4 regions of the Bradyrhizobium sp. KBS0727 genome follow, and region 4 is predicted to be linked to each of the others. Evidence: predicted binding sites of a transcription regulator. Region 4 holds the regulator's gene; each other region holds the start of a gene.

Evidence for each region. The regulator PhoB, encoded in region 4, activates phosphate uptake and scavenging genes when phosphate is short. The targets are predictions, from matches to a motif close to TGTCATNNANCTGTCAT.
Region 1: FFI89_RS19905 (RNA degradosome polyphosphate kinase) is a predicted target of PhoB. The motif match lies at 1,993-2,009, and genes of this name have one in related genera.
Region 2: phnC (phosphonate ABC transporter ATP-binding protein) is a predicted target of PhoB. The motif match lies at 2,445-2,461, and genes of this name have one in related genera.
Region 3: FFI89_RS22795 (UDP-2,3-diacylglucosamine diphosphatase) is a predicted target of PhoB. The motif match lies at 2,506-2,522, and genes of this name have one in related genera.

Annotation. Positions count from the first base shown of each region.
Region 1 covers NZ_CP042176.1:4,268,705-4,275,905, reverse strand. The annotation lists gene FFI89_RS19905 (RNA degradosome polyphosphate kinase) at 1-1,917, opposite strand, end outside; gene FFI89_RS19900 (DnaA ATPase domain-containing protein) at 2,057-2,734, opposite strand; gene FFI89_RS19895 (CDP-alcohol phosphatidyltransferase family protein) at 2,811-3,353, opposite strand; gene purM (phosphoribosylformylglycinamidine cyclo-ligase) at 3,507-4,592, shown strand; gene purN (phosphoribosylglycinamide formyltransferase) at 4,597-5,247, shown strand; gene FFI89_RS19880 (autotransporter outer membrane beta-barrel domain-containing protein) at 5,439-6,581, shown strand; gene rnd (ribonuclease D) at 6,741-7,201, opposite strand, start outside.
Region 2 covers NZ_CP042176.1:1,812,586-1,819,786, forward strand. The annotation lists gene FFI89_RS08340 (DUF1045 domain-containing protein) at 1-464, opposite strand, end outside; gene FFI89_RS08345 (alpha-D-ribose 1-methylphosphonate 5-triphosphate diphosphatase) at 485-1,687, opposite strand; gene FFI89_RS08350 (DapH/DapD/GlmU-related protein) at 1,684-2,352, opposite strand; gene phnC (phosphonate ABC transporter ATP-binding protein) at 2,606-3,421, shown strand; gene phnD (phosphonate ABC transporter substrate-binding protein) at 3,498-4,433, shown strand; gene phnE (phosphonate ABC transporter, permease protein PhnE) at 4,516-5,400, shown strand; gene phnE (phosphonate ABC transporter, permease protein PhnE) at 5,397-6,245, shown strand; gene phnF (phosphonate metabolism transcriptional regulator PhnF) at 6,249-6,977, opposite strand; gene phnG (phosphonate C-P lyase system protein PhnG) at 7,099-7,201, shown strand, end outside.
Region 3 covers NZ_CP042176.1:4,828,089-4,835,289, reverse strand. The annotation lists gene FFI89_RS22810 (Ldh family oxidoreductase) at 54-1,118, opposite strand; gene FFI89_RS22805 (Lrp/AsnC ligand binding domain-containing protein) at 1,196-1,441, opposite strand; gene thiD (bifunctional hydroxymethylpyrimidine kinase/phosphomethylpyrimidine kinase) at 1,572-2,372, shown strand; gene FFI89_RS22795 (UDP-2,3-diacylglucosamine diphosphatase) at 2,546-3,358, shown strand; gene FFI89_RS22790 (glycosyltransferase family 1 protein) at 3,355-4,413, shown strand; gene FFI89_RS22785 (threonine/serine dehydratase) at 4,525-5,514, shown strand; gene FFI89_RS22780 (cytochrome C) at 5,680-6,909, shown strand; gene FFI89_RS22775 (hypothetical protein) at 7,019-7,201, opposite strand, start outside.
Region 4 covers NZ_CP042176.1:801,367-808,567, forward strand. The annotation lists gene pstA (phosphate ABC transporter permease PstA) at 1-483, shown strand, start outside; gene pstB (phosphate ABC transporter ATP-binding protein PstB) at 480-1,304, shown strand; gene phoU (phosphate signaling complex protein PhoU) at 1,327-2,043, shown strand; gene phoB (phosphate regulon transcriptional regulator PhoB) at 2,072-2,776, shown strand; gene FFI89_RS03730 (GcrA family cell cycle regulator) at 2,964-3,473, opposite strand; gene FFI89_RS03735 (aspartate aminotransferase family protein) at 4,050-5,258, shown strand; gene argF (ornithine carbamoyltransferase) at 5,258-6,184, shown strand; gene FFI89_RS03745 (Hsp33 family molecular chaperone) at 6,371-7,201, shown strand, end outside.

The DNA of each region.
Region 1 (7,201 bases), 3.5 Mb from region 4:
GTTCCTCGGCATCATGTCGGCGGACGAGATATACACAGCCGCTTTGGTGCTCGGCAGGCCCTGGCCCATACCAAAGCAGTAGATTCGGCCGTGTTCGAGGAAGCGGCCGATGATCGATTTGACCCGGATGTTGTCCGACAGTCCGGGAATGCCGGGACGCAGGCAGCAGATGCCGCGTACCACCAGCTCGATCGACACGCCGCCCTGCGAGGCCTCGTACAGCGCGTCGATGACGTCGGGGTCGACCAGCGAGTTCATCTTCATCCAGATCGCGCCCGGCCTGCCGTGCTTGGCGTGGTTGGTCTCGCCCTTGATGTGTTCGATGATGCGCTTGCGCAGCGTCAGCGGCGACACCGCCATGCGCTCGATGTCGCTCGGTTCGGCATAGCCGGTGATGTAGTTGAATACCCGCGCCGCATCGCGGCCGATGATCGGGTCCGAGGTGAAGTAGGACAGATCGGTGTAAATGCGCGCCGTCACCGGGTGATAGTTGCCGGTGCCGGTGTGGACATAGGTGGCGAGATTGCCGCCCTCGCGGCGCACCACCATCGACAGCTTGGCATGGGTCTTCAGTTCGATGAAGCCGTACACCACCTGCACGCCGGCGCGTTCGAGGTCGCGCGCCCAGCGGATATTGGCTTCCTCGTCGAAGCGGGCCTTGAGTTCGATCAGCGCGGTCACGGACTTGCCGGCTTCGGCGGCTTCCGCCAGCGCGCGCACGATCGGCGAGTTGTTGGAGGTACGGTACAGCGTCTGCTTGATGGCGACGACATCGGGGTCGCGCGCCGCCTGCTGCAGGAACTGGACGACGACGTCGAAGGATTCGTAGGGGTGATGGACGATCAGGTCCTTCTGCCGGATCGCTGCAAAAATGTCGCCGCCGTGATCGCGGACGCGTTCGGGATGGCGCGGCACATAAGGCACGAATTCCAGATCCGGGCGGTCGATGCGGGTCAGTTGCGACAGCTCGTTCATCGCCAGCACGCCGTCGACCAGGAAAATCTCATCGTCGGCGGTGGACAGAGCGCGCTGCACGAAGGCGCGCAGCTCTTCCGGCATCTTGGCCTCGATCTCGAGCCGGATCACCGATCCGCGGCGGCGGCGCTTCAGCGCGGTCTCGAACAGGCGGACCAGATCTTCGGCCTCTTCCTCGATTTCCAGTTCGGAATCGCGGATCACCCGGAACGCCCCTTGGCCCTTGACGGTGTAGCCGGGGAACAGCCGGCCGATGAACAGGCCAGTGGCCTGTTCCAGCGTGATCAGCCGCACCGCGCCGTCCTTGGCCGCGGGCATGCGGATGAAGCGGTCGATCTTGCCGGGCATGCGGATCAGCGCGTTCATCGGCTTGCCGTCGGAGACGCGCGCCAGATGCAGCGCGATCGTGAAACCGAGGCTCGGGATGAACGGGAACGGGTGCGCCGGATCGATCGCCAGCGGCGTCAGCAACGGGAAGATGTTGCGGAGGAAGTGATCCTCGACCCAGGCCCGCTCCGCCTTGGTGACGTCATGGCCGTCGACGAGCGTGATGCCGGTTTCGGACAGGATGCTGCGCAGATTGCTCCAGATCGCCTGCTGGTCGCTGGCGAGTTCGGAAACCGTCTTGTTGATGAGCACGAGCTGCTCGGCCGGTGTCAGCCCGTCGGGGCTGCGTTCGGCGATGCCTTCACGGACCTGCGCCTTGATGCCGGCGACGCGGACCATGAAGAACTCATCAAGGTTATTGGCGGAAATCGACAGGAACCGCACCCGCTCCAGCACGGGATGGCCGGGATTGACGGCTTCCTCGAGCACCCGGCGGTTGAAATGCAGCCAGGACAGTTCGCGGTTGATGAATCGCTCGGGGCTGGTAGCGATCGCGGGAGGAGCCTCGGAGCCAGCTTCTTTTTCTTTGATTTCAATAACTTGTGCCAATTCCATGAAGCTTCGATCCATCTCAGCCGGGGGCGAAAAAGGCCTTTAGCGCGGGTTCAGCGCGAACCATGTGATACGCCGATGACGTTTCAATGACATTGATGTTCCGCCGGCCGGCGCCGTCAAGGCGGCAGCCGCCCCCGGATCAGGCGTTGCGCAACAATTCGGCAGCCAGCGCCCGGGTCACCGGCCGGCCGAGCCGCAGCGCTTCGGTGTCCAGCAGGTCGATGGCCTGGCGCACGGCGGCATAGGACCGCTCGATTCGCGTGGTCAGATAGCTCACGACGGTCTCGTCGATGCTCAACTGGCGGTCGGCGCAGAATTTGACGATCAGGCCGCGAAACAGGAGATCGTCGGGCGGCAGCAGGGACACCACGGGAATGGCGCGCAGGCGCGAGCGGAGATCGCGCAGTTCGACCTCCAAGGCCACGGGCGGAACGCGCGCGGTGATCAGCACCGAGGCCCCGTCCTCGCGCGCGAGATTCAGCAGATGGAACATCGCGCGCTCGTCGAAATCCGACGGTCTCAGGTCCTCCACCACAAGCGCGCCGGTCGCCAGCGCCCCGGGGACAGCGGCGGCGTTGAGCGCATGCGCCGAGGTAGAGCGCGCGCCGGCTTGCTCGGCCCAGATCGCGGCGAGATGGCTTTTGCCGGAACCCTCCGGTCCGACCAGCAGCATGACGCGGTTTGGCCAGTCCGGCCAGCTATCGATCAGCGCCAGGCCAGCCTCGTTGGCCGGGCCTTCCAGAAAGTTGTCGCGCGTCAGGCTCTCCGCATGCGGCAGGGCAAAGGCCAACTGACGGGGTTGAACGCGTACTGCCACGCAAGTCTCCAGGAAGCGTCATTTATAGCGTTTTCGAGCGAAGTGGACACCGGTTCGCGTCAAGAAAACGCATCAACTATCTCGCGTCGATCGTGCTCATGTGCCGTACCCACTCGACGAGATAGAGCGAGACCGAAACCAAAGTAAAGACCGTAACAAAACCCATCAGGATCAGGTCGTACGGCGTCGGCTTGAAGTTGAAGCCGAGCGAAGCCAGCACCAGTGCGGCGAACGCCACCTGCGCCACGGTATTGAGCTTCGACACCATCAGCGGTTTCATCGGCACCGGCTTGTCGAACAGCCACGACACGATCACGGCTGACACGATCATGATATCGCGCGACACCACCAGGATGACGATCCAGCGCGGCACCGCGCCCCAGATTCCGAGCGCGACAAAGATCGACACCAGCAGCGCCTTGTCGGCCAGCGGATCGAGCAGGGCGCCGAGCTCGCTCGCCATGTTGAACCGCTTGGCGAGAAAGCCGTCGACGGCGTCGCTGACGCCGGCGATGACAAAAATCGCGAACGCAATTTCCATCTGGCTGGAGACGATCGCCCAGACGATGATTGGGACCAGGATGATGCGTCCCAGCGTGATGATGTTCGGAATACTCAACTCGGTCGCTTCCCGGCTCCCCGACTGACCTGGTCCGGCCCTTGGCGGGGCCGGTCGGCTGTTATCTACATAGTATATGCGGGCAGGGCTTGCGAGCCATTGCAGGAACGCGGAATTCCTCGTAACCAGCCGTCATCTTACTGGAATTTGGGCATGAACGACCGCAAAAACGGCCTCACTTACGCGGATTCGGGCGTCGATATCGATGCGGGCAATCGCCTGGTCGATCTGATCAAGCCGATGGTTCGCGCTACCGCTCGACCGGGCGCGGACGCCGAGATCGGCGGCTTCGGCGGTCTGTTCGACCTCAAGGCCGCGGGTTTCAAGGACCCGATCCTGGTGGCCGCGACCGACGGTGTCGGCACCAAGGTCAAGATCGCCATCGAGACCGGCCTGCACGGCGGCATCGGCATCGATCTGGTGGCGATGTCGGTCAACGACCTCGTGGTCCAGGGCGCCGAGCCCCTGTTCTTCCTCGACTATTTTGCCTGCGGCAAGCTCGACCCCGAAGCGACGGCGTCGATCGTGGCCGGTATCGCCGAAGGCTGCCGGGAATCCGGCTGTGCCCTGATCGGCGGCGAGACCGCGGAAATGCCAGGGCTCTACAAGGACGGCGATTACGATCTCGGCGGCTTTGCGGTCGGCGCCGCCGAACGCGGCACGCTGTTGCCGACGGCGGATATCGCCGCGGGCGACGCGGTGATCGGCCTCGCCTCGTCGGGCGTTCATTCCAACGGCTTCTCTTTGGTACGCAAGATCGTGGAAAACTCCGGTCTCAGCTTCGATGCGCCGGCACCGTTTTCGCCGGTCATGACGCTGGGCGGCGCGCTGCTGGCACCGACGCGGCTCTATGTGAAATCCTGCCTGCGCGCGATCCGCGAGACCGGCGCGGTCAAGGGGCTCGCCCACATCACCGGCGGCGGCTTCACCGACAACATTCCGCGCGTGCTGCCGAAACATCTCGGCGTCGGCATCGATCTGGCGCGGCTGCCGGTATTGCCCGTCTTCAAATGGCTGGCGGCGCAAGGCAGTATCGCCGAACTCGAGTTGCTGCGCACCTTCAACTGCGGCATCGGCATGATCGCCATAGTCAAGCCGGACGCTGTCGATCAGGTCACCAAGATTTTCACGGAAGCCGGCGAGACCGTCGCGCTGCTCGGCGAGGTGATTCTGGCCCAAAACGATCATTCGGGCGAGCACCGCGTGGTCTATAATGGCCACCTCGACCTCTCGCAGTGACATGATGAAGCGCCGCGTCGCCATCCTGATTTCCGGGCGCGGCTCGAACATGGCCGCGTTGATCGACGCGGCCAGGCTTGCGGATTTTCCGGCCGAGATCGTCGCCGTCATTTCCAACCGGGCCGATGCGCCCGGGCTGGAAAAGGCCGCAGCGAGTGGCATTCCGACCGACGTGATCGAGAGCAAGCCGTTCGGCAGGGACCGCGCAGGTTTTGAAGCCGTGCTGCAGGGCAAGCTCGATGCGCACAAGGTCGAGCTGATTTGTCTTGGCGGCTTCATGCGGCTGTTCACCGCCGAATTCGTCCAGCGCTGGTACGGGAAAATGCTCAACATTCACCCGTCGCTTCTGCCGTCATTTCCGGGGCTCGATCCCCATGGTCAAGCGCTCAAGACCGGAGTGAAGATTTCGGGCGCGACCGTGCATTTCGTGATCCCGGAAACCGATGCCGGGCCGATCGTGATGCAGGGCGCAGTGGGGGTGGCCGACGACGACACGGCGGAGACGCTGTCGCAGCGTATTCTCGGCGTCGAGCACCGCATCTATCCGGAGGCGCTGCGGCTGCTCGCCAGTGGCAAGGTTCGGCTCGAAGGCGATGTCTGCAAGGTCTCTGATGGCACTGCGCCGGGCATGCTGATCTCGCCGGCCGCGAAATAGCTCCCGCTCGCCGGGCGGACCTGGGCATGGTCGCTGCCGCTGTGGCCGACGAACCACAATGCGGTTTATTCAACTAGCGGCTGCGCTTGCAACCGATTGACGCTGCAGGCCAAACAAGCGCAAATCGGCGGCCTGCCGATCGGTTTTCTGCGCATTTTTCAAGCGGGCGCCTATTTCGGGAATTGGACCCTATGCGCTGCCCGTGGCGGCCTTTGCGAGCAGGTAACACCCGCAACGGCCGCTGGCTGGCGCGGGCGGTTTTCCTTGGCCTCGTCCTCGGTCCGCTGCTTGGGATCGTCGCTGCGTTGCCGGCCCATGCGCAATTCGCGGCGGTGGCTCCCCCGCCGGTCGCGCATCCTGCGCCCACCCCGACGCCGCTGATGATCGATTCGACGGTGTCATCGGCCGCGACGGTCGCTAACCTCGGCAGCAATTTCCTGGAGCGGCTCGGCACCACCAACGGTTTCAGCCGCATGCTGCGGACCAACCCGGGCGGCGGCGGCGCCTCGGAAGCTGCGGAAGCGCCGCGCTACCGGACCTGGTTCGAAGGGTACGGGATTACAGCCAACAACGGCCCGCTCGGCCTGTTTGTCGGCGACAACCGCAAGACCTGGGGCGGCGTCGCCGGAATCGGCGCGCGCGTCGCGCCCGGCATCAATGTCGGCTTCTCGGTCGACCAGAGCCGCACCTCGATCGACGTGCCGCTGGCGCTGCAGTCGGCGACGATCGACCTGACCCAGCTCGGCTTCAACGCCTCGGTCGACAGCGGGCCGTGGACCTGGGCAAGTGCCGTCGTGCACGGCTTCGGCAATATCAATTCGCGTCGCGACACCGGTCTCGGCCTTGCGACCGCGGGTTACAACGCGAGGCTGGACGGCGTGCTGAGCGAGATCAGCTATTACTGGCCCAAGGACCAGTTTCGTATCGTGCCCAAGGCCGCGTTCGAATACGTCCACGCGCGAACCGGATCGCTGCAGGAGTTCGGCGGCCTCGATCCTGTGATGGCGACGGCGGCGACCGTGCAGCGGGTCCGCGTGCTTGTCGGCGCCGAGGTCGGGCACTACTGGATCCTGGACCAGAAGATTTTCGACGTGTCGGCCTACGGCAAGTTCGTCGACAACCTGGTGCAGAATTTCTCCGACATCACCGTCAGCCTCGGCAGCCAGAGCGTCACGTTCCAGGGTATCGGCGAAAGCCGCTACGGCGCCGATGCCGGCGCTTCGGCATCGCTGAGCCTGACCAACACCGCCCGCGTCTACGTCAATTACGACGGCAAATTCCGCGCCGCGATGCAGTCGCATCAGGGCACGGTGGGGCTGGAGTTGAAGTGGTGATCTGAGAGCCTGCATGGCCTTCATCCTTCGAGACGCATCGCTTTGCGATGCTCCTCAGGATGAGGTCTGACTGCCGAGGATGGGAATCTTAGACCCTCATGGTGAGGAGCACGGCAACGCCGTGCGTCTCGAACCATAAGGCCGTGCTAGCGGCAGGCGTTATTCGCCTCGGTCGACCTTGACGACGCGGCCTTTTTCCATCGCCAGCGCCAGCCTGCCGTGTTTCAGCGCGATCGCGGCTTCGCCGAACAATTCGCGGCGCCAGCCGTGCAGGGCGGCGACGTCGGCGTTGTCGTCGGCGGCGATCTGGTCGAGATCGTCGACGGTCGCGATCACCTTGCTGGCGACGGCGTGGCGCTCCGACGTCATCCGCAGCAGCACCTTCAAGAGTTCGACGGTCGCCGCACCGTTCGAATTGCCGCGCGGCTTCTCGATCTTCGGCAGCGACGCCGGATCGCGGGCAAGCCCGCGCTGCACGGCGGCCACGATATCGCCGCCCCATTTGGAACGGTCAAAGCCCTTCGGCAGCGAGCGCAGGCTGGCGAGGCGCTCCAGGCTGATCGGCGCATGGGTGGCGATGTCGCCGACCGCGTCGTCCTTCAGTACCCGGCTGCGCGGCA
Region 2 (7,201 bases), 1.0 Mb from region 4:
TACTCGCACTGCCTCGTCGTCAGCTTTGCGGGATGGCGCCGCGCGCGATCTTCCGGCGTTAGCGGTGCGCGGAAGAAGTCGAATGCGCGGGTGCAATCGGCGGCCAGCCGCTCGAGTTCGGCGGACGGTTCGGACGGGATCACCGCGATGAAACCGCTGAGGGAATCGACGACCGGCTTGATCAGGGGAACCGGCCGGGCCGCATCGGCGAAGAGCTCGCAGGCTGCGACAAGCTGGTTTTCGGTTCGACCGGTCGCCAGCGTCAGCGGCGCCTTCAGCGTGGCGTGAAAGCCGTAGGTGCGGGGATCCCGCGTCAGCTCGCGCCAATCCGTCGGTACGCCGTCCGGAAACGGCAGTTCTTCGCTAGAATAGGCGTCGTAGCCAAGCAGCGACGCGCCAAATTGCTCGAGTTCGCTGTCGGGAGCGGCCGCGTAGTAGATTGCGTAACGTGGGTGGGTTGCCATCGCGCCAGAATAGAGCCGTGTTACGCGGCCGCAACTGCCTTGCGTGCGACGGGTGCATGCACGAGACGGTTGGCCTCTGTCAGATGCACCAGACGCCCGGCGGCGATCACCGCGACGATTCGCGGCCGCAACGGCAGCGTGTCGTCGATGAGCAGTATGTCGGCGCGCGCTCCCGCCGCAAGCGTGCCGCGATCGGTCAGGCCGGCGGCACGCGCCGGTGCCGACGAGATCAGTTGCCAGGCCTCGGCCAGCGGCAACACGCCGTCGGCGGCGAGGCGAAATGCCGCCAGCAGCGGCGCCGGATAGTAATAGTCGGACGCCAGCACCGAGCACAGACCCTTGGCGATCATGTCGGAAGCTTTGGTCCAGCCGGTGTGGCTGCCGCCGCGCACGACATTGGGCGCCCCGAACACGATGAAGTCGCCTGAGGCGGCGGCCTCGCGCGCGGTTTCCTCATTGACCGGAAATTCGGCGATGCCGACACCCTGCGAACGGAACGCCTTGCGCATCTCCGGGCTCTCGTCGTCATGCGACAGCATCCGCACATTGGCGGCGCGTGCCGCCTGCGCCAGCCGGGCGATCGAGGCTGGCACGTCATCAGCGCGAGACACCACCTGCTCGACGAGGCGATCAAAAGCTTCGTCCGAGAGACCGGTGCGTTCCACCATGCGGCTGCGCTTCTGCGGCTTGGCGAGGCTGGCGACCGTTGAATCCATATGGTCGTTGAAGGCGAGCAGGTCCACGCGGCCTTCCGCTAGCCATTCGATGATCTCGGACTCGGCATCGAGATTGTAGGTCTCCTGCCGCAAATGGAAGCGGGTGTCGGCCGCAAGCTGCGGCCGCATCGCCTCGATCGCTTCCAGCAAGCATCTCGCATTGTCGCCGCTGCGCAGGCCGGGCTCCCACGACCAGGTGGTGGCGTGATAGACGGTGGTGATGCCGTTGCTGATGGCCTGCCGGTCGCTGTCGATCAAGGCGACGTCAACCGGGAAATCGACGCCGGGGCGCGGCATCATCTGCCGCTCAAAGGCGTCGCCATGGAGGTCGACGATTCCGGGCAAGACGAGCAGGCCATCCGCGTCGATGCCGGGCGAACTGTGCCCGTGATCCGAACCAACAGCGACAATCTCGCGGCCGGAGATTCGCAGCGAGGCGTCAACAATGTCGTAGCCGGCTTCCTGGCCGAGCAGGACCCGGCCGCCTTCGATCAACATGTCGGTCACGATGCGGCGCCTTGACGTCTGAGGGGTGAGCGGGCGGAAGCGGCTTCCGCCTCGTATTTTTCGAGAAAGCCCTCGACGTCGGGCTGGCGGAAGTCGGGCAGGGCACGACGCAGCGTCTCGTGGTCCCAGTCCCACCATGCAAGTTCGGCAAGCCTGCCGGCGATGCTCTCGGTAAACCGCCGCTTGATGACGCGCGCCGGATTGCCGCCGACAATGCTGTAGGCCGGGACGTCCTTGGTCACGATCGCGCCGGCCGCGACCACAGCGCCAGTCCCGATGCTGCGGCCCGGCAGGATCACCGCGCCATGTCCGATCCAGACGTCGTGGCCGATATGAACGTGGTGCTGGCGCCGCCAGGCGAAAAACGCGGCGTCGTCGGCCTCGCCGGGAAAATAGGCGCTGGCGCGGTAGGTGAAGTGGGCCTGCGTGGCGCGGTGCATCGGGTGGTTGCCCGGGTTGATCCGCGTCATCGCCGCGATCGAGCAGAACTTTCCGATCGTGGTGTAGGTGACCTGGGCGTCGTTGACGACATAGGAGTAGTCGTCGATCGCGACTTCGAGCAGGATGGTCCGTGCGCCGACTTCGGTATAGGCGCCGAACTTGCTCTCACGTACCGAGGCCGTGGGATCGATCGTCGGTTCGGTGGAAAGCGTCTTGCCGGCCATCTGCATTCCCTTCGGCAGTCCGAGGTGCGGGTAGTGCGCACCTCAGAGGTGCGGGGAGTGCGCACGTCATCAGGTCAGTTCATGACAGCGTCATGACGATTGCATGACTGACGTTTCCGGTGTGGACGATGGTCGCACCGCAGCACCGATGTCACACAACTGAAATATCCAGCCGATAGCGATGGTCCAAGACTAGGTATCAAGACCGGGTATCGAGACTGGGTATCTGGAGCCTGGGCGTTTGGAGCATTGCATGCTGGTGGTTGAAGGTTTGACGTGTCGTTTCGGCACCAAAGCCGCGGTGGATAATGCGTCATTCTCAATCGCGCCCGGCAGCTTCGTCGGCGTGATCGGCCGTTCGGGCGCCGGCAAGTCGACGCTGCTGCGGATGATCAATCGTCTCGCCGAACCCTCCGAAGGCCGCATCCTGTTCGAAGGCGTCGACGTGACCGCGCTGCGGGGCAAGAACCTGCGGCAGTGGCGCGCGCGCTCGGCAATGATCTTTCAGCAATTCAACCTGGTCGGCCGGCTCGACGTGCTGACCAATGTGCTGATGGGACGGCTGGCGGATATTCCGTCATGGCGCTCGCTGACACAGGCTTGGCCGGAACAGGACAGGGCGCTGGCGATGTCGGCGCTCGAACAGTTCGACATGGCCTCGCTCGCGGCCCAGCGCACCGACCAGCTTTCCGGCGGCCAGCAACAGCGGGTCGCGATCGCCCGCGCGCTGGTCCAGGAGCCCGACATCATTCTCGCCGACGAGCCGATCGCCTCGCTCGATCCCCGCAATACGCGGATCGTGATGGACGCGCTGTTGCGCATCAACAAGCATTTCGGAATCACCGTGATCTGCAATCTGCATTCGCTCGATCTGGCGCGGACCTATTGCGACCGCCTGATCGGGATGTCTGCGGGCCGGGTAGTGTTCGACGGCGCGCCGGCCGTTCTGACCGACCTTATTGCGCGCGAACTCTACGATCTCGAGGCCAATGACGTCATGGGTGGCGCGCCGGTCGCAGCTCCCGAAGTTTCAGGCGTTCCCGCGCTCGGCACCGCCGCCGCGGCCTGAGTTTCCGTTTTCTGTACAGGCGGCCGTTGCAGACCTGCACCGGCCGATAGGCGTATCCACAACAAGAGGGCATATCATGATCAATCGTCGCATCGTTTTGGCCGGCGCAGCCGTGCTGGCGTTTACGGCTTCGGCTTCAGCGCAGGACTGGAAAGGCAAATATCCGGAGCTGACGTTTGCCGTCGTGCCGGCCGAAAACGCCTCCGGCGTAACCGAGCGCTGGACGCCGTTCGTCGCCTATCTGTCGAAGGAGCTCGGCGTGAAGGTCACGCTGCGCATCGCCAACGACTATGCCGCCGTGATCGAAGGCCAGCGCGCCGGCAACATCCAGATCGCAAGCTACGGCTCGGCTTCGTTCGCGCGTGCCCGCTTGACTGGCGTCAAGACCGATGCCTTCGCTAACGACATCAACGCCGACGGCTCGACCGGTTACTACTCGATGTTCTTCGTCAAGGCCTCGAGCCCCTACAAGAACCTCGACCAATTGAAGGGCAAGAACCTCGGCCTGGTCGACCCGAACTCGACCTCGGGCAACAACGTCCCGCGCTTCGAACTCGACAAGATGGGCATCTCCGATGCCGATACCTATTTCGGCAAGGTGGTCTTCACCGGCAGCCACGAGAACGCGATGCTGGCGCTGTCGCAGGGTACTGTCGATGTCGCCGCCAACCAGTGGACCAGCGACGATGATTCCACACTGGCGCAGATGCTGACCAAGGGCATGCTGAAGAACGCCGACGGCTCGGCGATGAAGAAGGAAGATTTCCGGATCATCCACAAGTCGGCCCCGATCATCAACGGACCCTATGCCTACAATTCGGATTTGCCGGACGACCTGAAGACCGCGATCGCCAAGGCCTTTACCGAAGCGCCGACTAAGGACAAGGCGGCGTTCGAGCGACTGTCGGACGGCCAGAAGAAGGGCTTTCATCCCGCCACCACCAAGGATTGGGATGGCACCGTCGAGCTGATCAAGTTCGTGGACAATCTGCGTAAGAAGAAAGCGTCCTGATCGGTCGAGCGTAACGAGGAAGGCCGGGTCCGCAGCGACCCGGCCTTTTTCGGTTCAGCCCCAACCCGGCACATAGCCCACGATGACCTCAGCCGTATCGATCCTTCCAGAGCAGCAACTGGCTGCGCTCAACGACGCCTATCGCGCGGCGGTGGCTCGCAAGCGGCTGCGGGTAGTGCTGGCTGCGGCGGCGTTTTTCGCGGCGCTGATGGTCGCGGCCGTCGGCGCAGAGGTGAACCTGCGCACGCTGTTCACCTATTTCGGAAACTTCGCCAGCTATTTTGACCGCATCTTCACGCTGGAAGACGGCACGCGGGTGTGGACCAACGTCGGTGAGTGGTTCTGGGGCTGGCGCAAATGGCTCTGGATGCTCGGCGAGACCATCCTGATCAGCTACGTCGGCACCCTGATGGGCGCGGTTTTGGCCTTTGCGCTGAACTTCTTCGCCGCGCAAAACACCTCGCCGGGGCCGTGGCTGCGTTTTGCCGTGCGGCGCCTGCTGGAATTCGCCCGCACCGTTCCCGGCATCGTGTTCGCCCTGATCTTCGTCATCGCCTTCGGCCTCGGCCCGATGGCCGGCGTGCTGGCGATTGCGATCCACTCGACCGGTGCGCTTGGAAAACTGTTCTCCGAGATCGTCGAAAATGCGGACATGAAACCGGTCGAAGGCGTGCGCTCGACCGGCGCGAGCTGGTTGTCCTGCATGCGTTTTGCGGTGTTGCCGCAGGTGTCGGCGGGCTATGCCAGTTATGCGCTGCTGCGCTTCGAGATCAACGTTCGCGAGGCTTCGGTGATGGGTTTTGTCGGCGCCGGCGGCATCGGGCAGGAACTCGTGGTCGCGATTCGAAAGTTCTATTATTCCGACGTCAGCGCGATCCTGGTGACCATCATCGCCACGGTCTTCATCATTGATATCGGGACGGGCTGGCTGCGCGCCCGTCTGTTCGGCAGGGATGCCCGGGCATGAGCCAGTTGCCGAAGCCGGACCGTGAAAAGTTGCGGGCAAAATACCCTGATGTCTTCGACCGGCCGGCTTCTTCCCGGCTGGCGATGCCGGCGATGATAGCAGGCGCTTTCGCCATCTTCGTATTCGGGCTGGTCGATCTGGATTTTTCGCCGTCGAAACTGTTCAATGGCCTGCACCAGCTCGGCTGGATCACGCTGATGATGATCCCGCCCGATCCCGGATCGTCGCTGCCGATCTATCTTTCCGCGCTGGGCGAAACCCTCTCGATTGCGCTGCTCGGGACGACGCTCGCCGCCATCATGGCGTTGCCGGTCAGCCTGCTGGCGGCGCGCAACATCGTGCCCTCCAATTTCATCCGCTTTCCGGTGCGCCGCTTTCTCGATTCAATTCGCGGCGTCGACACGCTGATCTGGGCGCTGGTCTGGATCAATGTCGTCGGGCTCGGTCCGTTCGCCGGCGTGCTGGCGATCGCGGTGTCGGATTTCGGCGCATTCGGCAAATTGTTTTCGGAAGCCATCGAGGCCGCCGACCAGAAGCAGGTCGAGGGCGTCAGGGCCTCCGGCGGCAACGCGTTGCACGAGATACGCTTCGGCCTGATGCCGCAGGTGCTGCCCGTGATCGCGGGGCAGGTGCTGTATTTCATCGAGTCGAACACCCGCTCGGCCACCATCATCGGCATCGTCGGCGCCGGCGGCATCGGCTTGCAGCTCGCCGAGCAGATCCGCGTGCTGGAATGGCAGAAGGTCTCGTTCCTGATCCTGATGATCCTGGTCGCGGTGGCCGCGATCGACTGGATTTCAACCCGGCTGCGCTTTGCCATCATCGGCCGGCGCGCGGTGGCGTAAGCCTCAACTGCTCTCCACCAGGAACTCGACACGTTCGGCGGCGAAGCGCGAGCGCTTGGTCACCAGCGGCTTGCCGCTGGTATCGACGTCGGTGCTGTCGACTACCAACACCGGACGCCCGAGCGCGAGGTCCAGCCTTGCGGCGTCGGTTGCATCCGCGATGGCCGCGGTGATCCTGGTCGATGCGCGGTTGAAGTCACGGATCCCATAATGCGCAAGCAGCTTGGTCATCGAGCGCAGGTTGGCGAAGACCCTTCCTGCGTCGGGGAAACGTTCGGCGGAAAGCCAGGTGGTGCTGACGCAGATCGGCGTGCGGTCGGCGGATCGAACGGATTCGATCCGGATCAGCGGCGCGCCGGTCTTCAAGCCGAGTTCGCGCGCGAGTTCCCGCGTCGCGACGTCCTCGGAGGCGTCGATCAACTGGCCGCGCGGTTCCTGTCCGCCGGCGCCGACGATCTCGGAAAACCGCGTCCGTGAGCGCAGCGGATAGGCGAGGCGTTGGGCCTCGACATACGTACCGCTGCCACGTTCGGCCCGAACCAGCCCGCGTTCGGCGAGCGTTGCGAGCGCGCGGCGCACGGTGTGGCGGTTGACGCGGTAGGTTTCGGCGATCTCCATCTCGCCCGGCAGCTTTTCGCCCGCGGCAAAGCGGCCGTCGGCGATGCCGCGCTCGATGCCGTCGGCGACCTGCCGCCACAGGGCCACGCCGGAGGCGGTGTCCTGCATGCTCATGTCGTGCTCATGGCGCGAAATCAACCATCGGGAAAAATCACTTCGTTGTCACGAAACCTTCATGGCGTTCGGTTATCGAGTTGTCTAGTATCATAGACAACTTGAATCCGGCAAGGCCGATATGATGGCAAGCAGCGAAAGTTCAGGAAACGAGCGCGCGGGTCAGGCGCAGCGCAAGGCCGCCATGGCGGTGCTGGCGCACGCTGAAACGGCCGAGATATCGG
Region 3 (7,201 bases), 3.3 Mb from region 4:
GCGCCATTGTGGGACAGGTTGATTTCCGGCGCCAGCTATGGCGCCGGCGCGGGCTACGCCAGCCTTGTGATCCCGAGGTCGTCGGCCACCTGATCCAGTCCACGTATCAAGGCGGGCGCAACCGGAATCCCGAGACGCGTGCGCGTCACCCTTGTCTCAAAACTGCGCTCGCCCGGCACCAGGATGCGGTCCACGCCCGGCATGCGCTCGCTGTTCCTGATATCGCGCACCAGCGTGTCGACGCTTTTCTTGAACACGGCGAGGTCGCCGAAGGCGGCCACGTTGATGGCGGCGATCGCCTGGCCGGTATTGGTGACGCTGTCGTCGTCATGGTTGAAGTCGATCACGTCCTTGCCCGTCGCGGCACCGCCGAGCGTGCCCGCCAGCAGGCCGATGATCATGGCCAGGCCGTAGCCCTTGTAACCGGCCTCCATGCCGCCGAGCGGCAGCAGCATGCCTTCGTCGGCGCGCTTCGGATCGGTCAGCGGCTTGCCGGCGCGATCGATCATCCAGCCCTCGGGCATGGTCACGCCGCGCAGCGCCTTGGTCTTGACCTTGCCGTAGGCGGCAACGGTGGTCGCCATGTCCAGTACGATGGGCTTCTCGTCACCGGCCGGGATCGCGGCGGCGATCGGGTTGGTCGACAGCAGCATGTCGAGGCCGCCCCAGGGCGGCAGATGGTTGGCGTTACCGACCGCGAAATAGAGCCCGATCATGTCATGGGCGAGCGGCATCGATGCGTAGAGCGAGGCGGGGCCGGCGTGGTTGGAGAACTGCGAGTTGACCCAGGCGATGCCCGTGGTGCGCGCTTTCTCGATCGCCATCTCGGCGGCGCGCTTCATCACCAGATGACCCATGCCGTTGTCGCCGTTCAAGACCGCGGTAGAGAGGTGATCGTGCACGACGTGGATGTTCGGCCGGACGTTGAAGCCGCCGGCCTTGATGCGCCTGACATATTGCGGCAGCCGGGTCACGCCGTGGCCGTCCGAGCCCTGCAGGTCGGCCTCCGCCATCAGGCTGGCGACAGTTGCGGCATCCTGCTCCGGCAGACCCACTTTCGTCAGCGCTTCCTGAATGAACGCCTTGAGCCGGCTGAACGTGACGGTGGTCTCGGACATCAGAACTCCCGGTGGCCGTGGCGTTCAATGTGCTCGGCGCGAATTTTTGACGGCAATTGTGGGGGCGGGCCGAAACCCTAGCCCGGGCCGAAGGCCTTGAAGGTGATGATGGTGTGGGTGTCCTGGATGCCCGGAATCACCTGCACCTTTTCGTTGACGAAGTGGCCGATGTCGGTGTCGTTGTCGACGTAGAACTTGACCAGCAGATCGTAGTCGCCGGCGGTGGAATAGATCTCCGAGGCGATCTCGGCTTCCGCGAGCGCATTGGCGACGGCATAGGACTGGCCGAGCTTGCATTTGAACTGGACGAAGAAGGGAACCATCGCATGTCTCCGAAAATCTGTGCCCCAATAGGCCAAAAACGGCGGCTGATAGCAAGCCAACTTGCTGCCAATAGTCTGCCGCGCTAGGACACCTTATGGCCCCGAACACACCATCGACGCGAGCCCGGAAATGACGACGCCGATCGCGCTGACGATTGCCGGCTCGGACTCCTCCGGCGGTGCCGGCATCCAGGCCGACCTGAAGACGTTCGCCGCCCTCGGGGTCTATGGCGCCTCCGTCATTACGGCGCTGACGGCACAGAACACGCAAGGGGTCAGCGGCATCCATCCGGTGCCCGCCGAATTCGTGACCGCGCAGATCGACGCGGTGTTTTCCGATTTGGCGGTCGGCGCCGTCAAGATCGGCATGGTGGCGCAGCCGGCGGTGATCGACGCCATCGTTGCGGGGTTGACGCGCTGGTCGCCGCAACATGTCGTACTCGATCCGGTGATGGTCGCTACCTCAGGCGATCGTCTGTTGGCCTCTGAGGCGGTCGAGGCGTTGCGCAGCAAACTCATTCCGCGCGCCGCGTTGATCACGCCGAACCTGCCGGAGGCGGCGGCGCTGCTGGACGAGCCGGTGGCGATGAGCGAGGCCGCGGTCGAAGATCAGGGCCGGCGGCTGCTGGCGATGGGATGCAAGGCGGTGCTGATCAAGGGCGGCCACGGCGAGGGCAGCGAGAGCATCGATTACCTCATCGATGCAAAGGGTGTCATCGCGCTGGCGGCGCCGCGCGTCGCCACCAGGAACACCCACGGCACCGGCTGCTCGCTGTCGTCGGCGATTGCGGCAGGTCTCGCCAGAGGCGAAGCCATGGAAACCGCCGTGCGCAACGCCAAGGCCTTCGTCAGTGCCGCGATCGCCGCAGCGGATCGTTTCAGCGTCGGCCATGGCCACGGCCCGATCCATCATTTCCAGAAGTTTTACTGAATAGTTCCCTCGCCGCATCTAGCGCAAAATCACGGGTCCGCCGTGGCATGTCGCCTCATTGTCGCATCGCGCTGATATTCGCGATTACCAGGGGCGCAAGACTGATTCTCGTGATGCCAATCGTCGCATGAAGCGTCATCGCCCCGTCACATGAATCCGGTAGGTGCTGGCGCATGGGTAGTGACTCCTTGAGTGAAGAAAGCCCCGAGCGGCGCTTTCGCACCTTGTTTATCTCCGACGTCCATCTCGGAGCCCGCGGCTCGCAAGCCGACCGGTTGCTGGACTTTCTCAGAACCCACGACGCCGACACCATCTATCTCGTCGGCGATATCGTCGACGGCTGGGCGCTGAAATCCGGCTGGTACTGGCCGCAATCGCATAACGACTTCGTGCAGAAGATGCTGCGCAAGGCGCGCAAGGGCGCCAAGGTCATCTATGTGCCGGGCAATCACGACGAGTTCCTGCGGAACTATTACGGTACGCATTTCGGCGGCATCGACGTGGTGGAAAACACCATCCATGAGGGCGCCGACGGCAAGCGTTATCTGGTGATCCACGGCGATATCTTCGATCTCGTGGTGCAGAACGCGCGCTGGCTCGCCCATCTCGGCGACAAGGCCTATGATTTTGCCATTCAGATGAACCGGCTGGTCAACTTCTTCCGGCGCATGTTCGGCGTGCCCTATTGGTCGCTGTCGCAATGGGCCAAGCTGAAAGTCAAAAACGCGGTCAACTATATCGGCGCGTTCGAAAAGACCTTAGCCGGCGAGGCGCGGCGTCACGGCGCCGACGGCGTGATCTGTGGCCACATCCACTACGCCACCATCCGCGACGAGCACGGTATCCGCTACATGAACTGCGGCGACTGGGTCGAGAGCTGCACCGCGCTCGCCGAACACGAGGACGGAAAGTTCGAAATCATCACCTGGACCGATCCGCTGCGCCTGAAAGCACCGGTTCCCCGCGTCGCGGCGCGCGCCGCATGACGCATATCCTGGTCGCGACCGATGCGTGGCATCCCCAGGTCAACGGGGTGGTTCGGACGCTGACCACGATGGCGGAAGCGGCCAAGGGCTTTGGCGTCGACGTCAGCTTTCTGACGCCGCAGTCGTTCCGGACCTTTGCGATGCCGAGCTATCCCGATTTGCGGCTGGCTTTGCCGAGTCCCTGGAAGATCGCCGAGCTGATCGATGCGGCAAAACCCGACAGCATCCATATCGCGACGGAAGGTCCGATTGGCCTATTGGTGCGGCGCTATTGCCGCAAGCGCGGCCTGCCGTTCACCACCAGCTTTCACACCCGTTTTCCCGAATATGTGTCGGCGCGTTCATCGATCCCGGAATCCTGGGTCTGGCGCGTGCTGCGCTGGTTCCATCGGCCGAGCCAGGCGGTGATGGCGGCGACGCCGGCGCTCGCGGCCGAATTGCGCATGCGCGGCTTTCGCAACGTGGTGCTGTGGTCGCGCGGCGTCGATACTTCGCTGTTCCATCCGCGCGACATCGACCTCTGCCTGCCGACGCCGGTGTTTCTCAGTGTCGGCCGCGTCGCGGTCGAGAAAAATCTGGAAGCCTTCCTCGACCTCGATTTGCCGGGCACCAAGCTCGTCGTCGGCGACGGGCCGGCGCGCGCGGCGCTCGAGCGTAAATATCCGGCCGCCGTCTTCCTCGGCGCGCGGCACGGCGAGGAACTGGCCGAAATCTACGCGGCCGCCGATATCTTCGTCTTTCCCAGCAAGACCGACACCTTTGGCCTGGTGCTGCTGGAGGCGCTTGCTAGCGGCCTGCCGGTGGCGGCGTTCCCGGTCACCGGTCCCCGCGATGTGATCGGTTCCGCGCCGGTGGGCGTCCTGAGCGACGATCTGCGCAAGGCGTGCCTCGAAGCGCTGCATATTCCGCGCGAGACCTGCATCGAATTCGCCGCCGAACACACCTGGCAGGCCTCGGCGCGCGTCTTTGTCGAACATGCCCAGAATATCGGCTCGGCCGACGCGGAAGGCGCTGCGGTCGAATTTGTGGCGGAAGATCCGCATTTCGCCGCCTGACTTCACGTTTTTCAGTCGGTGCATGATCTTTTCCGAAAACCGGTTCCCACTTTTCGGGATCATGCACGAAACTGTCTTCCCCGCGCTCCGCCGGCGCGATACAACGCTGGCATGACCGAACCAGCCCCAATTGCAGCGGTCGGCGCTGCGGATATCGATGCGGCGGCGCGGGTGGTTGCGCCTTATGCGGTGCGAACACCGTTGCTGTCGTTCCCCGTTCTCAACGAGCGCATCGGGACCAAGGTGTTCCTGAAGCCCGAAATGCTGCAGCGGACCGGGTCGTTCAAGTTCCGCGGCGCCTTCAACAAGCTGTCGTCGATCCCGCAGGACAAGCGCAGCGGCGGCGTGGTCGCGTTCTCGTCCGGCAACCATGCCCAGGGCGTGGCCGCGGCGGCGCAGATTCTGAACATGCAGGCGACGATCGTGATGCCGCTCGATTCACCTGTCACCAAGCGCGAGCGCACCAAAGGCTATGGCGCCGAGGTCGTGCTGTATGACCGCGACAAGGAAGACCGCGAGGCGATCGCTAACGGCATTGCCGCCAAGCGTGGTGCGACGCTGGTGCGTCCTTACGACGATCCCTTCGTGATCGCGGGGCAGGGCACCGCGGGCCGGGAAATCGCCGAGGATATGGCTGCACTTGGATTGTCGCCCGATATCGTGGTGGCGCCGGCGTCCGGCGGTGGCCTGATCGCGGGCGTGGCGACCGCCGTGAAGGCAAAATTTCCGCAAGCCCAGATCATCGTCGCCGAGCCCAAGGACTACGACGACCACGGGCTGTCACTGCGTGCCGGCCATCGCGAGGCCCATCATGCCGCCGGCCGCACCATCTGCGATGCGCTGATGGCGCAGATCCCCGGCGAACTGACCTTCTCGATCAATAGCAAGCTGCTGGCGAACGGCGTGACGGCCTCCGACGAGGAAGTCGGCGCCGCGGTTGCCTATGCCTATCGTGAATTGAAGCTGGTGGTCGAGCCCGGCGGCGCCGTCGGCCTTGCGGCGTTGCTGGCCGGCCGTATCGACGTGCGCGGCAAGAATGTCGTCATCGTGCTCTCCGGCGGCAATGTCGACGCCGACCTGTTCGCCAGGCTGGTGGCCTGAACCGGACGTAGCCCCAGCAAGACCTCAACCTCGACCGGGCGCGACCCCGCCGTTCAATCACGATTGAACGGGAGTGGCTTGACGGATGCCGCAACCGCGGCGAGGCTGCCCGCAACGAAATTCATCGAAAAGGCCCGGATTAAACCGGGCTTCGGGGAGGATGGCATGCGGAACGCTGCGCTGACGGTGTTGTCGTTCGTTATCGCGCTTGGCGCGCCTGCGGCCCAGGCCCAGTACACCCAAAAGGAATGGCCGGAAGGGCCGAGCAAGGCACGGTTCGTTGCGACCTGCGACGGTTGCCACGACATCAACCGCGTGCGCGTCGGCTATACGGCCGAAGGCTGGCTCACCATCGTGCGCATGATGCAGAACGCGCATGCGCCTGTCCCTGCCGAGGAGTGGGGCGCCATGACCGACTACCTCATCAGGAATTTCCCCGAACGGTCGCGGCCGGAGGCCGCCATCATCGACGGACCGGTGAAGGCGAATATCCTGATGTGGGATGTGCCGACGCAGGGTTCGCGACCGCACGATCCGCTGGCCGCGCGCGACGGCTCGATCTGGTGGACCGGCCAGCTCGCCAACAAGCTCGGCCGCCTCGATCCCAAGACCGGAGCGATCCGCGAATACACCATGAAGTCGGCGCTCACCGGTCCGCATGGACTAGCGGAGGACAAGTCCGGCAACATCTGGTTCACCGGCAACACCGCGGGCCTGATCGGCAAGCTCGATCCATCCTCCGGCGTCGTCACCGAATATCCGCTGCCCGACGCCAACGCCAGGGACCCGCACACGCTTAACTTCGATCAGGACGGAATCCTCTGGTTTACCGTGCAGCAGGCCAACATGATCGGGCGGCTCGATCCGGCGACCGGCGCGATCAAGCTGCTCACCCCGCCGACGCCGAGGGCACGGCCCTATGGCCTCAAGATCAACGCCCAGGGCGTGCCTGTCGTTGTCGAATTCGGCACCAACAAGGTCGCGACCGTCGATCCGAAAACCCTGACGATCAAGGAGTACACGCTGCCGCGCGCGGCTGCGCGGCCGCGCCGTCTCGCCATCGGTCCCGACGGCATGGTCTGGTATGTCGATTTTGCCGGCGGCCAGCTCGGCCGGCTCGATCTCGCCACCGGCGATGTGAAGGAGTGGCCTTCGCCGAGCGGCGCGAAATCGGAACCCTACGGCATCGTCTTTACCAAGGGCGCGCTGTGGTATTCGGAATCCGCGGCGAAGCCGAACACGATCGTGCGGTTCGACCCGGCGACGGAGAAATTCCAGAGCTGGGCGATCCCCGGCGGTGGCGACATCGTCCGCAATATGGATGTCACGCCCGACGGCAATCCTGTCATCGCGGACAGCCTGACCAACCAGGTCGGGCTGGTTGAAATCAAGTAGCGCGAGTTTCGTCACCGAAAACGAAGCGGGCCGAGCATTGGCTGCTCTGCCCTGAATCCGTGTCGGCCCCGGAACGAACCGTTCCGTGGGGAATGCGTTGCCGTCGGAGTTAGGAGAAGAACGCGATCTTCTCGACCTGGCTCATGCGCCGGATTGGCGCCAAGGGGTCGTTGGCCGGCCTGGCAGCCTTACTCAACATGCCGCTCGCGAGAATGGTCGAGCCGAGTGACATCTCGATCGCGGGTGCGGCAACCGCTTCGACGGCGCGCTGCGGCGGCATCTCAACCGGTGG
Region 4 (7,201 bases):
GGCCTGTTCGTCTATGGCGCCATCGTAGTCCCGATGGGCGGCTTCTCGGCCTTTGCCGGCTGTCTGGCGCTCGCGGTGATCGTCATCCCCGTGGTGGTGCGCACCACCGAGGACATGCTGGGGCTGGTGCCCAATCCCCTGCGTGAAGCGGCCTCGGCGCTCGGCCTGCCGCGTTCGCTGGTGATCCGCCGCATAGCCTACCGCGCCGCGCGCTCCGGCCTGATCACCGGCGTGCTGCTCGCCACCGCCCGCGTCGCCGGCGAAACCGCGCCGCTGCTGTTCACCGCCCTGTCGAACCAGTTCTTCAGCCTCAACCTGACTAAGACGATGGCGAATCTTCCGGTCACCATCAACAATTTCGTGCAGAGCCCCTATGTCTACTGGAAGCAGCTCGCCTGGAGCGGCGCCCTGATCATCACGCTCACCGTGCTCGCCCTGAATATTGGCGCGCGAATTCTCGGCGCCGAGAGGACAACGAAATGAACGATCTTTCCGTATCCGTCAGCGTTCCCGGCGCCGGCGTGCCGTCGATGCCGCATCAGCCGGAAGCTTCGGCCAAGGTGACGGCGCGCGGCCTGAACTTTTACTACGGCGAGCACCACGCGCTGAAGAACATCAACCTCGCGCTCGGCACCAACCGCGTCACCGCCTTCATCGGCCCGTCCGGCTGTGGCAAGTCGACCCTGCTGCGGATCTTCAACCGGATGTACGACCTCTATCCGGGCCAGAGGGCCACCGGGCAGCTGATGCTCGACCAGACCAACATCCTCGACCCCAAGCTCGATCTCAACCTGCTGCGCGCCCGCGTCGGCATGGTGTTCCAGAAGCCGACGCCGTTCCCGATGACGATCTACGAGAACATTGCCTTCGGCATTCGCCTCTACGAGAAGATCTCCAAGTCCGAGATGGACGGCCGGGTCGAGAAGGCGCTGCGCGGCGGCGCGCTGTGGAACGAGGTCAAGGACAAGCTCAACGCCAGTGGCCTCAGCCTGTCCGGCGGCCAGCAGCAGCGGCTCTGCATCGCCCGCACGGTCGCGGTGCGGCCCGAGGTGATCCTGTTCGACGAGCCCTGTTCGGCGCTCGATCCGATCTCGACCGCCAAGGTCGAGGAACTGATCCAGGAACTGGCGGAGGACTACACCATCGCCATCGTTACCCATAACATGCAGCAGGCGGCGCGCGTCTCCGACAAGACCGCCTTCATGTACCTCGGCGAGCTGGTCGAGTTCGATGACACCAACAAGATATTCACCTCGCCGAGCGATCGACGAACCCAGGACTACATCACCGGCCGGTTCGGCTAGCTTGATCCGGAGGAGATAACACATGGCTTCTGAACACACCGCCAAGGCGTTCGACAGCGATCTGCAGGAACTGACCCGCCTGGTCGCGGAAATGGGCGGCCTCGCCGAACGCATGATCACCGAATCCGTCGATGCGCTGGTTCGCCGCGACATCGCGCTCGGCAACCGCGTCGTCGCCTCCGACGCCGAGATCGACCGCCTGCAGCACATCATCGAGGAACGCGCGGTGCTGACCATCGCGCGGCGCCAGCCGATGGCGATCGACCTGCGCGAGATCGTCGGCGCCATGCGCGTTGCCACCGATCTCGAACGGATCGGCGACCTCGCCAAGAACATGGGCAAGCGGGTCGCGGCGCTGGAGAACGATTTCCAGCCGCTGAAGCTGATCCGCGGCCTCGAGCACATGACCGACCTGGTGCAGTCGCAGGTCAAGTCGGTGCTGGACGCCTATGCCGCGCACGACCTGCCGGCGGCGATGGCGGTCTGGAAGGGCGACGAGGAAGTCGACGCCATCTGCACCTCGCTGTTCCGCGAACTCTTGACCTATATGATGGAAGATCCGCGCAACATCTCGTTCTGCATTCACCTGATGTTCTGCGCCAAGAATATCGAGCGGATCGGCGACCACGCCACTAACATTGCCGAAACCGTATTCTACATGATCGAGGGTCAGCAGATTCTCGACAAGCGCCCGAAGGGCGACATGACGACGTTCGCCACGACAGTACCCGGTAACTGACGCGTCGAAACCAAGGGAAGCAGAATCGATGAACGCACGCATTCTGGTAGTTGAAGACGAGGAAGCGCTGACCACGCTGCTGCGCTACAATCTCGATGCCGAAGGCTACGACGTCGAAACCGTCGGCCGCGGCGATGACGCCGATACAAGGCTGAAGGAGCGGGTGCCCGACCTGATCGTGCTCGACTGGATGCTGCCGGGCCTGTCCGGCATCGAACTGTGCCGGCGCTTGCGGGCGCGGCCGGAGACCAAGCAGCTGCCGATCATCATGCTGACCGCGCGCGGCGAGGAAAGCGAGCGCGTCCGTGGCCTTGCCACCGGCGCCGACGACTACATCGTAAAGCCCTTTTCGGTGCCGGAATTGCTGGCACGGGTGAAGGGTCTGTTGCGGCGCGCCAGCCCGGAGCGGCTCGCCACCGTGCTGACGTACGGCGATATCGAACTCGACCGCGAGAAACGCCGCGTCGCCCGCTCCGGCCGCCAGATCGATCTCGGCCCGACCGAGTATCGCCTGCTGGAATTCTTCCTGGAGCATCCCGGCCGTGTGTTCTCGCGCGAGCAGTTGCTCGACAGCGTCTGGGGCCGCGACATCTATATCGACGAACGCACCGTCGACGTGCACATCGGCCGCCTGCGCAAGCTGCTCAATCCCGGCCGCGAGCAGGATCCGATCCGCACCGTGCGCGGCGCCGGCTACGCGCTGGACGATCGCTTTGCGAAGGCGGAGTCGTAACTACTGTCGTCCCGGCCTTGAGCTGGGACCGATACCCGCCGATGTTGATTGTCTAACAGAGCTGGAGCTTCAGCTCGGCATAACCACGCACGTCTGTGGTTATGGGTCCCGGCGCCTGTGCGCAATAGGCCGGGACGACGGCGGATATAGTCCGCTCAATTCACGACACAGATAGCATCGCGTAAGTTTACCTGGTCGGCTTCGGCGCCGGGCGGCGGCGATCGGAGGCCGGCTGATAGGCGACGCGCGAGTGATGCGCGCAGTAGGGCAGGCCGGAGAGCGCCTTGCCGCCGCAGAAGAAGAAGTCCGAACTCGAGGGATCGCCGACCGGCCAGTGGCAGGTGGCCTCGTTCAATTCCAGCAGCGACAGCCGCTGGCTCATCGGCACGACGTTGTCGTAGGAGATCGGATCCGGCTCCATCTCGACTTCGAAGGCATGGGCGAGCGCAGTGTTGCCGCGCGAGACCGGACGCGCCACCCGCATCATGTGCTGGGCGGGCCGGGCCTTGCGCTGGCGCGGGGCGGCCGAGGAGGGGCTCTTGGCGCGGCCGGACAGACCGAGCCGGTGCACCTTGCCGATCACGGCATTTCGCGTCACATTCCCAAGTTCCGCGGCGATCTGGCTGGCGGACAGGCCGCCTTCCCAGAGCTTCTTAAGCTGCTCGACGCGATCGTCGGACCAGGTCAATACGGTCATCGAATTCTTCCCTTCGCTTCGCGCGGGCCAACCGGGGGCAGCGCTGGCGATGCCAAATCTCCAAAATCCCTGCGGTCAGAATCCCTTAGCCCTCGCCGGGCGCGAAAGTCGCGCCCGAACGTGTACGCTGAACACATGGACTCAAGAGGATCAGAACTGCCGCACGAGATGTCGTACCCGACAGCCCAGACGCTACAATATGGCGTGACTCTGGCGCAAGAGTCCGCAGCTAAGCGTCCACATGTTCCGACATCTAGGCATTGCAATGCGTGTTTTCCACCACACCGGAAATGTACGGATTGCCTTTTATCGCAGTGCAGGAAGGCGGCTGGAGCATGATCCGGAAAAGTGGACACCGGTTTTCCGAGAAGATCATGCTCAAACAAGAAGGTGAACGAGCCTGCGAAGCAGGCTCTACGGCGTGTTGACACGTTCCGTCGCCAGCATAGAATGCCCTGACGTGCCGCCCCAAAAGGCGGCACGTTTTGTTTTCGGGTGGCCGGTGGTTGCGTGCGCGAAGGCTCGCGCACCCTGGCAGCTCGCAAACGGACTGCTCTCAAACCTCAAGTGATCGCCATGACCCATAGCGCCGCGTCGCATCTGCTCCCCGTATTCGCCAGGGTCGACCTTGGCTTCGAACGCGGCGAGGGCGCCTGGCTGGTCGCCACCAACGGCGATCGCTATCTCGACTTCACCTCGGGCGTCGCGGTCAATGCGCTGGGCCACGCCCATCCGCAACTGGTCGCAGCGCTGCAGGAACAGGCCACGAAACTGTGGCACATGTCGAACCTGTTCAAGTCGCCCGACGGCGACAAGCTCGCCGCGCGGCTGTGCGAGCAGAGCTTTGCCGACTATGTGTTCTTCTGCAATTCCGGCGCCGAGGCGATGGAATGCGTGATCAAGGTGACGCGCAAGTATCAGGCCGCCAAGGGTCATCCCGAGCGCTATCGCATCATCACTTTCGAAGGCGCGTTCCATGGCCGCACGCTGGCGACCTTGGCCGCGACCGGCTCCGCCAAATATCTCGAGGGTTTTGGGCCGCCGATGGACGGCTTCGACCAGGTGCCGCATGGCGATCTCGAAGCGGTGAAGAAGGCGATCGGCCCGCACACCGCCGGCATCCTGATCGAGCCGGTGCAGGGCGAGGGCGGCGTGCGCTCGGCGCCGAACGCGTTCTTCAAGGGCTTGCGCGAATTGTGCGACAAGCACGGCCTGCTGCTGGCGTTCGACGAGGTGCAGACCGGCATGGGCCGCACCGGCGATCTGTTCGCCTACAAGCGCCTCGGCGTCACCCCCGACGTGATGTCGCTGGCGAAAGCGCTCGGCGGCGGTTTCCCGATCGGGGCGTGCCTGGCGACCGCGGAAGCCGCGTCCGGCATGACGCCGGGCTCGCATGGCTCGACCTTCGGCGGCAACCCGCTGGCGATCGCGGCCGCCAACGCCGTGCTCGACGTGATGCTGAAGCCCGGCTTCTTCGACCACGTGCGGAAGATGTCGCTGCTGTTGAAACAGAAACTGGCCTCGGTGGTCGATCGCTATCCGAACGTGCTGTCGGAAGTGCGCGGCGAGGGGCTCCTGGTCGGCGTCAAGGCCGTGGTGCCCTCGGGCGATCTCGTCAATGCGTTGCGTGATCAAAAGCTGCTCACCGTCGGCGCCGGCGACAATGTGGTGCGCTTCCTCGCGCCCCTGATCGTGAACGAGGCCGAGATCGAGCAGTCCGTGCAAATGCTCGAGCGCGCCTGCATCGCGCTGTCAGGGGCACCGTTGAAGAAGGCGGCGGGGTAATGAGCAAGCCCGTCCGTCACTTTCTCGACATCAGCGAACTGCCGCTTCAAGAGCTGCGCAACATACTCGACGCCGGCGCCGCCATGAAGGCGAAGCTGAAGGCGCATGAAAAGGTCAACAAGCCGCTCGAAGGCAAGACGCTGGCGATGATCTTCGAACGGCCGTCGACCCGGACGCGGGTGTCGTTCGACGTCGGCATGCGCCAGCTCGGCGGCGAGTCCATCATGCTGACCGGCGCGGAGATGCAGCTCGGCCGCGGCGAGACCATCGCCGACACCGCGCGCGTGCTGTCGCGCTATGTCGATGCGATCATGATCCGCATCCTCAATCACGAGGCGCTGCTGGAACTGGCCGCCTACGCCACCGTGCCCGTCATCAATGGGCTGACGCGGCGTTCGCATCCCTGCCAGGTGATGGCCGATCTGATGACGTTCGAGGAGCATCGCGGGCCGATCGAGGGCCGCACCGTGGCCTGGACCGGCGACGACAACAACGTGCTGGCTTCCTGGGCGCATGCGGCCGAGCGTTTCAAGTTCCAGCTCAATGTCGCCACCCCGCCGCAGTTCGCGCCGAACAAGGCGATGAAGGACTGGATCAAGGCCACCCAAGCCCCGATCGTGCTCGGCGCCGATCCGGAAGAAGCCGTGCGCGGCGCCGATTGCGTCGTCACCGATACCTGGGTGTCGATGGGCGACAAGGAAGGCGAACATCGTCACAACGTGCTGAAGCCCTATCAGGTCAATGCCAAGCTGATGTCGCTGGCGAAGAAGGACGCGATTTTCATGCACTGCCTGCCGGCCCATCGCGGCGAGGAAGTTACCGACGAGGTGATCGACGGCCCGCAATCGGTGGTGTTCGACGAAGCCGAAAACCGCCTGCATGCGCAAAAAGGCATTCTGGCCTGGTGCTTCGGCGCCGTGGCGTAAAGAGCTCCGGGAAGCCAAAATTTCGTCATGCCCGGGCAGTAGCGCGAAGCGCGTCTTCGCGCTAGGTGTCCCGGGCATCCACGTCTTCAAAACTATCGGCAAGCAAGGCGTGGATGGCCGGAACAAGTCCGGCCATGACGCCGAGAGACCTTTCTTTCCGCCCCCGCCGACCCCAGATAGAGCGCCATGTCACAATCCCCCGATACGAAAATCACGGCCGAGGCCCCTATCCGCGCGCCGTCCTCGGTTCCCGTTGACGATGCGGTGCTGCCGTTCGAGGTCAGTGCGCTCGACCTGCGTGGCCGGCTCACCCGAATGGGCCCCGCGCTCGACGACATCCTGACCAAGCACGATTATCCCGCCCCGGTCGGCAAGCTGCTGGGCGAGGCGATCGTGCTGGCGACGCTCTTGGGCTCCTCCCTGAAGTTCGAAGGCCGCTTCATCCTGCAGACCCAGACCGACGGTCCGGTGTCGTTCCTGATCGTGGATTTCCAGGCCCCCGATCGCCTGCGCGCCTATGCGCGCTACGACGCGACGCGGCTGAAGGACGGCCAGGATTCAGGCGCCTTGCTCGGCAAGGGCCATCTGGCGATGACCGTCGACCAGGGCCCGGACATGAGCCGCTATCAGGGCATGGTGGCGCTTGACGGCGGCAATCTCGAAGACGCCGCCCACGAATATTTTCTGCGCTCCGAGCAGATCCCGACCCGCGTGCGGCTCGCTGTCGGCGAAGAATGGCGTGGCGGCGGCGAAGGCCCGAAGCATCGCTGGCGCGCCGGCGGCATGCTGCTGCAGTTTCTGCCGAAGGCGCCGGAGCGGGCGCGGCCGGCGGATCTCGATCCCGGCGACGTCCCGGACGGCGTGGCGAAGCACGAGATCGAGGAGGACGACGCCTGGGTCGAAGGCCAGTCGCTGATCGCAACCGTCGAGGACGTCGAGCTGATCGATCCCGATCTGTCCGGCGAGCGGCTGCTGTATCGGCTGTTCCACGAACGCGGCGTGCGGGTGTTTCCGCCG